DNA from 2 places in the Mesorhizobium sp. B3-1-7 genome. Region 2 is predicted to be linked to the other one. Evidence: predicted binding sites of a transcription regulator. Region 2 holds the regulator's gene; the other holds the start of a gene.
What was found. The regulator LexA, encoded in region 2, represses DNA repair genes until DNA is damaged. The targets are predictions, from matches to a motif close to TGTTCNNNNTGTGTTCNG.
Positions count from the first base shown of each region.

Region 1: a site for LexA is predicted at 3,212-3,229, ahead of FJ417_RS08190 (DNA recombination protein RmuC). Genes of this name have one in related genera too.

Region 1 covers NZ_VFTL01000007.1:125,813-131,797, reverse strand. The annotation lists gene FJ417_RS33785 (hypothetical protein) at 122-247, opposite strand; gene FJ417_RS08200 (cation diffusion facilitator family transporter) at 470-1,429, shown strand; gene FJ417_RS08195 (GFA family protein) at 1,465-1,869, shown strand; gene FJ417_RS08190 (DNA recombination protein RmuC) at 1,926-3,179, opposite strand; gene def (peptide deformylase) at 3,283-3,813, shown strand; gene fmt (methionyl-tRNA formyltransferase) at 3,872-4,807, shown strand; gene FJ417_RS08175 (N-acetyltransferase) at 4,804-5,310, shown strand; gene truA (tRNA pseudouridine(38-40) synthase TruA) at 5,334-5,985, shown strand, end outside.
Region 2 covers NZ_VFTL01000005.1:79,805-85,789, reverse strand. The annotation lists gene gltX (glutamate--tRNA ligase) at 1-589, opposite strand, end outside; gene FJ417_RS05725 (ComEC/Rec2 family competence protein) at 693-3,149, shown strand; gene lexA (transcriptional repressor LexA) at 3,190-3,924, opposite strand; gene kynU (kynureninase) at 4,374-5,621, shown strand; gene FJ417_RS05710 (alpha/beta hydrolase) at 5,676-5,985, shown strand, end outside.

The DNA.
Region 1 (5,985 bases), on a different contig from region 2:
GCGAGGTCGTCCTCGCCCTTGATATGGGGTGGCCTGTTTCCCGATCAACAAAACACCGGCAGCATTGTCATGCCGCCGGTTCAAAGTCTGCGTTGAGCCGGATCGACCGAATTTCGTCCGCTTACTTTTCCTTTATGCGCATCGCCTTGACCGGCGGCGCCTTCGGAGCCGGGGCCGCAGCGGGCTTCTTGGCGTCCTTCTTCGGCTTGCGGGCTTCCTTGCCCGCCTTCATCGCACCTTTAGCCATGATTCGCTCCTCCGATTGTGGACGTGCAAGTGAAACAAGAGAAATGCCGGACCGCAAGAGGCCCGCCTCGCTTGCGAAGCCGTCCAGCCGGATGTCAACCGGTTTCCCGACGCCTTGCTGGCTCGAGCGCGCTGTGGTGGCTTGAACTTCGGACTGCCTGGCGCATTGTCTGTGGAGTTTCGCCTGGGCGGGCATCAATGCTCGGGCGCGCCGGGAGATCGAATGGCAGGACATAGCGGGTCAAGACGAGTGATCTATGCCGCGCTCGCCGGCAATTTGGCGATCGCGCTGACCAAATTCGCGGCTGCGTTCTTCACCGGTTCGTCCTCCATGCTGTCGGAAGGCGTGCATTCGCTGGTCGACACCGGCAATGGCGGTCTCCTGCTCTATGGCATGCACCGCGCCGCGCGGCCGCCCGACCGCACCCACCCGCTCGGCCACGGACGCGAGCTCTATTTCTGGAGCTTCATCGTGGCGCTTCTGGTGTTCGCGCTCGGCGCCGGCGTTTCCTTCTATGAGGGCGTTATCCACATCATGGCGCCCGAACCGGTCGTCAATGCCAAGGTCAACTACATCGTGCTTGCCCTCTCCTTCGTCTTCGAGGGCAGCTCATGGCTGGTGGCGCTGAAGGAGTTCCGGCAGCAGAAGGGTAAGCAAGGCTGGCTGCAGGCTGTGCAATCGAGCAAGGATCCGAGCGTCTACACGGTGCTGTTCGAGGACAGCGCCGCGCTGCTTGGCCTTATCGTCGCCTTCGCCGGCATCCTGTCGGCCGAACTTCTGGAAATCCCCGAGCTCGACGGCGTCGGCTCGATCGGCATCGCCATCATCCTGGGCGCCACGGCCATCTTCCTGGCGCGCGAGAGCAAGGGCCTGCTGCTGGGTGAACCTGCCTCGTCCGAAGTGCAGAAGAAGGTGCTGGCGATCGTCCAGGAGGATCCGGCGGTCCAGCGGGCGAACGGAATCCTGAGCGTCCATATCGGTCCGGAGGAAATCGTCGCGGGTTTGAGCATCGAATTCGAGGATCATCTCACCGCGCCCGAGATCGAGGCCTGCGTCGAGCGCCTGGAGGCAAGGCTGAAGCAGGAAATGCCGCAGATATCCAGGCTCTTCGTCAAGCCGCAAACGACTGGCACATGGGAGCAGCGGCGCGAGGCCATCGCCGAGGCTTCGGACGAGAGTTAGGTTCAACGCAACGAACTTCGTGAGGAGGAAAGCTGATGAAGATCGACGGCGGATGCCACTGCGGCGCGATCGCCTATGAGGCGGAGGTCGATCCGCAAAAGACCTCGATCTGCCACTGCACCGACTGCCAGCAGCTGACCGGCACGGCCTTTCGGGTCACCGTTCCGGCGCCGGAAAGCGACTACCGGATCACCAGGGGCGCGCCGAAGATCTACATCAAGGTCGTGGCAAGCGGCGCCAGGCGCGCCCAGGCTTTTTGTGCCGACTGCGGCTCGCATCTTTATGCAACGTCGGTCGGCGATGGTCCGAAGGTTTATGGGATCAGGGTCGGGACCGCGCGGCAGCGTCAGGACTTGGTTCCCAGACAGCAGAAATGGCACCGGTCGGCCCTGCGCTGGCTTCCGGAATTCGAGGGCATGGCGACGACGGAAGAGCAATAGCGCTATCGGATCGGCCAGCTGGCGCGAGCCTTGGCGATTGGCCGAATCTTCCGCGACTACTCGTCGCCCTCGACGACGCGCAGCCTGAGCTGACCCGTCTTTGAATCGGCCACGCGCGCCCCGGCCTCGACCTTGGCCGGCCCGTTGCGCGGCGGCTCGGCCTCGCCCTCGGCAAACTCCAGCGCCTCGATCTTCTGGCCGCGCTTGGTCACTTTCGACGTCGACACCAGGATGTCGTCGATGTCCTTGGTCGCCTGGCCGAAATGCGTCTGCAGCCGGCGCACCCGCTCGTCGACCCGCGCCACATCCTCCATCAGCCGGATGACCTCGCCCTGGATCAGATGCGCCTGCTCGCGCATGCGGGCGTCCTTCAGGATCGACTGGATGACCTGGATCGACAGCATCAGCAGCGAGGGCGAGACGATGACGACGCGGGCGCGGTGCGCCTTCTGCACCACCGCCTCGAAATTCTCGTGGATTTCGGCGAACACCGATTCCGACGGCACGAACATGAAGGCGGTGTCCTGCGTCTCGCCCTGGATCAGATATTTTTCAGCGATATCGCGGATATGTATCTCGATGTCGCGCCGAAAAGCCTGCGCCGCCGCCTTCTGCATGTCGGCGCCCTCGGCGGCCCGGATGGCGTTCCAGGCTTCGAGCGGGAACTTGGCATCGACGGCCAGCATCGGCGCGCCGTTCGGCATCCGCACCAGGCAGTCGGGCCGGCTGCCGTTGCTCAGACTGGCCTGGAATTCGTAGGCGCCGTGCGGCAGGCCGTCGGCGACGATCGCCTCCATCCGCGACTGGCCGAAGGCGCCGCGCGTCTGCTTGTTGGAGAGGATTGCCTGCAACTGCACGACCTGGCCGGCCAAGGACTGGATGTTGCCCTGCGCGGTGTCGATCACCGCCAGCCGCTCCTGCAGCTTGGCCAGGCTCTCATGCGTCGACTTGGTCTGCTCGGCCATGGTCTGGCCGAGACGCCCGGTCATGGCGTCGAGCCGTTGTCCGAGCGACTGGGTGAGCTCGGCCTGCCTCGCCCCAAAAACTTCGGCGATCGCGCCCATGCGCCCCTGCATCTCGGCCTGCGCCTGCATAATGTCGGCCATCCTCGCCTCGGCATCGCGGGCATGGTCGGCGGCTTCGGCGGCCGCCACCGCGCGCGCGCCGGCCGCGCGCCACAAGGCGACCACGAGCGCCACGAACAGCGCAAGCAGAAGGACTGCGCCGAAAGCCAGCGCCTGGCCAAACGTGATGGTCGTGGCGCCAAGCCGCGCGATGGGCTCGGAAAGCGTGGAGGTCATGTCGTTCATTTGGCCAGCATAACCGATTCGGCCGCCTGGCACAGATCAAAACGTGAACAAGCCAAAGATGCCCCGGTTGACGCTTTTCAAGCGAGGTCTTAGGTGAGACGCCATGTCGATCAAGCCTCTCATCATCCTTCCCGATCCTGTCCTGCGCCAGGTTTCCGAGCCGGTCGAGCGCGTCGACGCCGATTTGCGCAAGTTGGCCGACGACATGCTCGACACCATGTATGACGCGCCGGGCATCGGCCTTGCGGCGATCCAGGTCGGCGAGCCGCGGCGGCTGCTGGTCATCGACCTCGCCAAGGAAGGCGAGCCGCCGGAGCCGCATGTCTTCATCAATCCGGAAGTGCTCGAAAGTTCCGACCAGCGTTCCGTCTATGAGGAAGGCTGCCTGTCGATCCCAGACTATTATGCCGAGGTCGAGCGCCCGGCTTCGGTGCGGGTGAAGTATCTCGACCGCGACGGCAAGCTGCAGGAAATGCAGGCGGAAGGCCTGATGGCCACCTGCCTGCAGCACGAGATCGACCATCTCAACGGCGTATTGTTCATCGACCACATCTCGAAGCTGAAGCGCGACATGGTGGTGAGGAAGTTCAAGAAGCTCGCCAAGGACAAGGTGCCGGGCAAGATGGTGGGCTAGGGGCGGTCTGGACCGCGCGAGCACCTGGAGCTGCCATGAAACAGGATCGCAAGACGTCATGCCGCTTCGCGTCATCTTCATGGGCACGCCGGATTTTTCCGTGCCGACCTTGCGCGCCATCGCCGAGGCCGGCCACGAGATCGCGGCCGTCTACACCCAGCCGCCGCGCGCCGCCGGCCGGCGCGGGCTGGAGCTGACGCCCTCGCCGGTGCAGCGCGAGGCCGAGCGGCTGGGGCTCGAAATGCGCACGCCGACATCGCTGAAAGGCGAGGCCGAGCAGCAGGCCTTCGCCGCCTTGCGGGCCGATCTCGCGGTCGTCGTCGCCTACGGATTGCTGTTGCCGAAAGCCGTTTTGGACGCGCCGAGGCTGGGCTGTCTGAACGGCCACGCCTCGCTTTTGCCACGCTGGCGTGGTGCTGCTCCCATCCAGCGCGCGATCATGGCCGGCGATGCGGAGACCGGCATGATGATCATGCGCATGGAAGAAGGTTTGGACACCGGGCCGGTGGCAATGGTTGAAAAAGTCGCCATCGCACCCGATATGACGGCCGGCGAATTGCACGACCTCCTGATGGTTCAGGGCGCTTCGCTGATGGTTGAGGCACTCGCCCAGTTGGGGATAAATTGTCTGACATTTGCCCAACAGGCGACGGCAGGGGTGACCTACGCCCGAAAGATCGATAAATCGGAGACACGCGTAGACTGGACGCGGCCTTCTGGCGAAGTCCACAATCACATTCGCGGCCTCTCGCCCTTTCCGGGCGCGTGGTGCGAGGTCGAAATTGGCGGCCGCATGGAGCGGCTGAAACTGCTTCGCTCGACGCTCTCGGATGGCGTCGGCGAGTCGGGAGGAATTCTCGATGACCGGCTGACGGTCGCCTGCGGGTCGGGCGCGGTCAGGCTGGTCGAAGTTCAACGGGCGGGCGGAAGGCCTGCCGCCGCGCAGGAGTTTTTGCGCGGAGCCAAGATCGAAAAAGGAACGAAACTCACATGAGCATGATGTCGATACGCGCGGCGACGCCGCGGGATCGCGAGGCGATCCGCCTCGTCGAAGAGCATGCCTTTGGCCAGCAGGCGGAAGCCGGCCTGGTCGACGCGATTGTCACTGGCGGCGATGCCGTCGTCGAACTGGTTGCCGAGGAAGACGGCCAGGTCGTCGGCCATATTCTTTTCTCGCGGCTTTTCGTGCAGAACGGCGCCAAGCAGTTCGCCGCTGTCGCGCTGGCGCCGCTGGCGGTCGAGCCCTCCTTCCACGGCACCGGCATCGGCGGCGCGCTGATCCGCGAGGCGCATGTCCGGCTCAAGGAAGCCGGCGAGACGCTGGCCGTGGTTCTGGGCGATCCGGTCTATTACGGCCGCTTCGGCTACACCCACGCCCGCGCCGGAAAGTTCGAAAGCGAATATCAGGGCGAGGCGCTGCAGGCGCTCGCCTGGGGCGACTCGCCCGAGACCGGCAAGCTGGTCTACGCTTCAGCCTTCACCGCTTTAGCCGCCTAGGTTAAGGCGAAAGCACAGCTGGCATGCCGCGTTTTCGGCTCGATATCGAATATGACGGCAGCCAGTTCGCCGGCTGGCAGCATCAGGCCGACCAGCCCTCGGTGCAGCAGGCGATCGAGCAGGCGATCGAAAAGTTCTGCGGCGAGGCCGTGAGAATACGTGCCGCCGGCCGCACCGATGCCGGCGTGCACGCCACTGCCCAGGTGGCGCATGTCGACCTGGCCAAAGCGTGGTCGGGCGACAAGGTGCGCGATGCGGTGAACGCCCATCTGCAGGCGGCTGGCGCGCGCGTCGCCATCCTGAAAGCGGCCGTCGTCGCCGACGGTTTCGACGCGCGCTTTTCCGCCACCGGCCGCCACTATCTCTATCGCATTCTCAATCGCCGGGCGCCGGCGGCGCTGGAAAAGGGCAAGATCTGGTGGGTGCCGAAGCGCCTCGACGCCGAGGCCATGCATGAGGCTGCCAAGGTGCTCCTCGGCCGGCACGATTTCACCACCTTCCGCTCCACCCAGTGCCAGGCCGAAAGCCCGGTCCGCACGCTTGACCGCCTCGACGTCAGCCGCGATGGCGACTTCATCGAGGTGCGCAGCTCGGCCCGCTCTTTTCTGCACAACCAGGTTCGCTCGATGGTCGGCTCGCTGAAGCGCGTCGGCGACGGCTCCTGGGGCGCCGCCG
Region 2 (5,985 bases):
CGCCCATGTCGTGATCGTCGACGACGACGGCATGCATGTAGGTCGGGACGCCGTCGGAACGCAGGATGATGAAGTCGTCGAGATCCTTGTTCGGGAAGCGCACCTCGCCCTGCACGCGGTCGTTGACGATCGTCACGCCTTCGGTCGGCGCCTTGATGCGGATCGCACCCTTGACGCCTGCCGGCGCCTCGGAGGGGCCGCGGTCGCGCCACTGGCCGTTGTAGCGCGGCGGCAGACCCTTGGCGCGGGCCGCCTCGCGCATCGCCTCCAGCTCGGCCGGCGTCTCATAGGCGTAATAGGCCTTGCCCATGCGCACGAGCTCCTCGGCCACCTCGCGATGACGCGGCGCGCGCTCGAACTGCGAGACGGCCTCGCCGTCCCAGGAGAGGCCAAGCCAGGTCAGCCCGTCGAGAATGGCGGCGGTGGCAGCTTCGGTGGAGCGCTCGCGATCGGTATCCTCGATGCGCAGCAGCATCGTGCCGCCGGTGTGCCTGGCATAGAGCCAGTTGAACAGCGCCGTACGCGCCCCGCCAATATGCAGGTAGCCTGTGGGCGAGGGGGCAAAACGGGTGACGACCTTGTCGGACATGGAACTCTCGAGGAAGCACTGAAAAAATGCATGTTTCGCGCGGACTTCCACGCGACCGGCGTTCATGTAGCATAGGCGGTCTGGGGCGCAAGGGGCAGACCCGATGGCTGGACATGGCCGGGGCGCGGAGGAGGGCGGGGGAACGACAGCTGGCGTCAGCGAACGCCTGATGTTTGCCCATGCCGCGCCCGAAGAGGGAGCGCCGGTTTCGCTTCCGGAGCCGCGGGCACCTACCGAGTTTATGCCACCCGGTGACGGTGCAATACAGCCGGTCTCGCCAACGGCGAGCGTCGGCCGAATCCGCAAACAGCTTGGCCGCGCCTCGCTTCCCGCACTGCGCCGAAGCATCGGCACCGCTGCCGCCACCGAGCTCGACCGCGGCATCGGCTTCCTGCTGGTGCCGGTGTTTTTGGCCGCCGGCGTCATCTATTACTTCTCGCTGAGCGTCGAGCCGGATCTCTACAGGCCGCTTGCGGCAGTGGCCCTGATGGCAGTCTGCGCGGCGGTCTCACATTCCCGGCACAGAACGCACCTTGTCTTCATGGCGGCGTTTTTCTGCGCCTTGGGCTTTCTCGCGGCCAAGGTCGAGACCTGGCGGATGGCAACCCCGATGCTGGGTTCGGAAATCCAGACACGGCTGACGGGCCGCCTCGTCACCGCCGAGGCGATGGCCAATGGCCGTGTCCGGCTGACCATCGACCTGATTTCCACGGAACATCCGAAGCTGCGCTACGCGCCGGACCGCGTCAGGTTGTCGGCCCGCAGGATCCCGTCCGGCATGACAGCCGGGTCGATGCTGACCGGCTATGCCAAGCTGCTGCCGCCGACAGGTCCGGTTCGGCCGGACAGCTACGACTTTTCCTTCGACAGCTATTTTGCCGGCATTGGCGGCAGCGGCTTTTTCCTGGGTGATCCAAAGCTGATTGCGCCGGTGGAGGCGCCCTTTGGCGCCCGCATCGCATCGGCGGTGGAAAACGCGCGCGAAGGGATCGCCGATCACATCAGGAGCGCCATCGGCGGATCCGAAGGCGAGATCGCAGCGGCACTGATCGTCGGCGTTCGTGCCGGCATTCCGGAGGCGATCAACGAGTCGATGCGACGGACCGGCATCTACCACATCATTTCGATCTCCGGCCTGCATATGGCGCTGGTCGCCGGCACGATCATGGTCCTTTTGCGCGGCGCCTTCGCGCTGTTTCCGGATTTCTCGTCGCGCCGACCGGTGAAGAAATATGCCGCTGGAATCGCGCTGCTCTCGATCGCCGCCTACCTCGTGATCTCCGGCATCGTGGTGGCGGCCGAGCGGAGTTTCATCATGCTGGCCGTGATGCTTGCCGCCGTGCTCTTCGACCGCGCGGCGCTCACCATGCGCAACCTGGCGATCTCGGCCATCGCCGTTATCCTTGTCTCGCCGCACGAAGTGGTCGGCCCAAGCTTCCAGATGTCCTTCGCCGCCACCGCCGCGCTGGTCGGCGCCTATGCCGGTTTTGCCGACTATCGCGCCGGCAAAACGACCGCGCCGCCGGCAAAGCGTTCGTTCCTCGGCTTCCTATCGCGAAAACTGGCGATCGGAGTGGGTGGTGCCGCCGTGACATCGCTCATCGCGGGCAGCGCGACATTGTTGTTTGCGATCTGGCACTTCCAGCGGGTGTCGCCGCTCAGCCTGCTGGCCAATCTGGCGGTCATGCCGATCGTCTCACTGATCGTCATGCCGTTTGCCGTGTTGAGCGCGCTGGCCATGCCCTTCGGCTTCGACGGCCCATTCCTTTATGTGATGGGCAAGGGCCTGACGGCGATGATCGCCATTTCGGCGTGGATCTCCGAGCGCTCACCGGTCGACGCCGTCGGGCTGATCTCGATCCAGTCGGTGCTGCTGGCGACGGTCGCGCTGGTCATCGCGACGATGGCCACCACCTGGCTGAGGCTTGCCGCCGTACCCTTCGCGCTCGCCGCGCTGCTGGCCATTCCGCATGTCCGCGCCCCGGATGTGCTTGTCTCGGAGGACGCGCATCTGGTGGCGATGCCGATCGGCGGCGGCGAGCTTGCCATCAACCGCACGCGCTCCAACGAGTTCACCACGGACAACTGGAAACGGGCGCTGAAAGCCGAGGAAATCGTACCGCCGGAGACGTTCGCTAAAGACGCCCTCGACATCGCCGATCCCGTCGACCTGCCGCCCGGCTCGCCCTTCTACTGCATCGGCGACCTCTGCATCGGCCGGCATCCTTCCGGCGCCATCGTCGCGCTCACCGAGAATCGCGCCAGCGCCCGGCCTGCTTGCGGTTTCGCCGACCTCATCGTCATCGACGACGCCACGGCCTACAACCCATGCCGCGATCCGCGCGTGCTTGTCGTCACCAAGCGGCAACTGGCACGCGACGGCAGCGCCGCCATCTTCTTCGATCCGCAATCGGCAACCGCGCGGCCAATCGTTCGCTACGCGGTCGAAGAACCGTACCGACCCTGGCACGAGCAGCGGAAATACGCGCGTGAGGCGAGGGGGCTGCCGCCCTATCAACGACCGGAAAAGCCGGCGGTCGCGCCGCAGCCTACAGAATAGGTGGCACGCAGTTCCGGCGAAGACCGCCGCGCGGTTCTGCTCAGTAACGGCGGATGAGTCCGACGAGCTTACCCTGAACCTTGACCCGGTCCGGTCCGAAGATACGGGTCTCATACGCCGGGTTGGCGGCTTCGAGCGCGATCGAGGCACCCTTGCGGCGGAAACGCTTCAGGGTCGCCTCCTCATCGTCGACCAGCGCCACCACGATCTCACCCGGGCTTGCCGTGTTGGCATTGCGGATGATGACGGTATCGCCGTCGAAGATGCCGGCCTCGATCATCGAGTCGCCCTTGACCTCCAACGCGTAATGCTCGCCGCCCATGATCATGTCCGGCGGCACCGAGATCGAATGCGTCTGGTGCTGGATAGCGTCTATCGGCACGCCGGCGGCGATGCGGCCCATCACCGGAATGGACACGGCCGAAACAGCGTCGTCGTCATTGCTGGGTGTCGGCGTGCGAGAGGGCGCCGCCGGCTTGACCTGGCGGCCAAGATTGCCCTGGCCGCCCTGGATGACGCTCGGCGAAAACTTTCTCGCGGCATTCAGGCCAGGCGCGATCGAGTCGGGCAGCCGCAGCACTTCAAGCGCGCGCGCCCGGTTCGGCAGCCGGCGAATGAAGCCGCGTTCTTCCAGCGCCGTGATCAGCCGATGGATGCCCGATTTGGAGGCCAGATCGAGCGCTTCCTTCATCTCGTCGAAAGACGGCGGAATCCCGCTCTCCTTGAGGCGTTCATGGATGAACATCAGCAGTTCATGTTGTTTGCGCGTCAGCATGGCGGCCCCCTTGGGTTCTGAAACCGGAATCAGAAAAACAAACCCAGAACAAACACTATCTGTTCCAGTTGTGTTCCGCAACCGTTTAAAGTTTAGTGAATTTGTTGAGGCTTCGGAAACAATGTTGCATCCAAGGGATACCTGGCCGAGTCAGGTCAGCGGTGTCATTGATTCCGCTCGATTATGCGGCCCTCCTTAAGCTGAAGCGCGGTCCAACACCATCACAAAGGCGCGGGCGGGATTGCTTCGGCTCTTGCGCGAACGTGCTTCACCGTGAACGAAACGGACCCAAAATGCCAACTTCGGCAATGATTCCGATCCATGGTCTTCGCCGTCTATGGACCAGCTAACATAGCGCAGAAGGTTCTTGCCGTGGCACGGACGGTGGTGAGACAACCGTCCTTGGCCAGCCGTGAGAGGCGCCATGCCGAAATGGAGGCGGCAGCATGATGGGGGGAATTCCTGATCTCGCCGAGACCGAGGCGATGGATGCAGCGGATCCGCTGCGCGCCCTGCGCGATCGCTTTGTCCTGCCGGAGGGGGTGATCTACCTCGACGGGAATTCGTTGGGAGCGGCCTCGCACGCCGCATTCGACGAGTTGCGCAAGGCAGCTGCCGAGGAGTGGGCGCATGACCTCATTCGTGCCTGGAACAAGGATGGATGGTTCGACATGCCGGTCGAGCTGGGCGACCGGCTCGGACGCCTGATCGGCGCGGCGCCGGGCCAGACCGTGGTCTGCGACACCACGTCGATCAACATCTACAAAGTGCTGCACGCGGCGATGGCGATGCGGCCGGACCGAACCGTGATCGTTGCCGAGGGCGACAGTTTTCCGACCGATATCTATATGGCCGAAGGGGTGACCTCGACCGGAAAGAACACTGTCCTGCGCCTGGCTGGCGTGGACGCGCCGAGCATCGAGGAACTGATCGACGAACGCGTGGCGGTGGTGTTGGTCAACCACGTCAATTACAAATCCGGCGAGTTGCGCGACATGGCGGCGCTTACGCGCATGGCGCATGACGCCGGTGCGCTGATCGTATGGGATCTCTGCCACAGCGCGGGCGCCATGCCGGTAGAACTTGACAGGGCAAGCGCCGATTTCGCCGTCGGCTGCACCTATAAATATCTCAATGGCGGGCCAGGTTCTCCTGCCTTCATCTATGCGGCCGAGCGGCATCTTGCCGATGTGCGGCAGCCGCTCAGCGGGTGGTGGAGCCATGCACGGCCGTTCGCCTTCGAGCAAGCCTATGCGCCAGGCACCGGCATCCGCCGATTTCTGTGCGGCACGCAGCCGGTCCTGTCGATGCGGACGCTGAAAGGCGCGCTCGACATCTGGAACGGCGTTGACCTGGCGACGGTGCGGAGGAAGAGCATTGCGCTGGCCGATCTGTTCATCGAACTCGTCGAGGCACGGTGCGGCGGTTACGATCTTACGCTGGAAAGCACCCGCGACGGCGCCAAACGCGGCAGCCAGATTTCCTTCATTCACCAGCATGGCTACCAGATCATGCGGGCCCTGATCGAACGCGGCGTGATCGGTGATTTTCGGGCGCCGTCGACCATGCGCTTCGGTTTTACCCCGCTCTATGTCGGCTACAGGGATGTCTGGAATGCCGTCGAAGTGCTCGAGGACATCTTGCGGACCGGCGTCTGGCGAGAAGCCCGCTTCGCGGTCAAGACAACCGTTACCTGACCGCGGCGATGCCAATCAAAACCACTCGACATTGAGCTGATCGTGGAGGGGCCGTTGCTCGGACACCGTATTGCCGACTGGGACAACGCCTATGCCAACGGCGCGAACATCGCCGGCGGCGACCGCTGGCCCGCGGCTTGGGATCAACCGGCGCGGGCCTTTCGGGAAAAGCTGCTGGCGCAAGGCAGGGCGCGGTTCGATATCGTGTACGGCGAAGCGCCGCGCAACCGGTTCGATCTGTTTCTCCCACCTGCTGCGCCAAAGGGGCTCGTCGTGTTCATCCATGGCGGTTACTGGATGGAATCAGACAAGACCTCCTGGTCGCATCTGGCTGGAGGTGCGGTCGGCCACGGTTTTGCCGTCG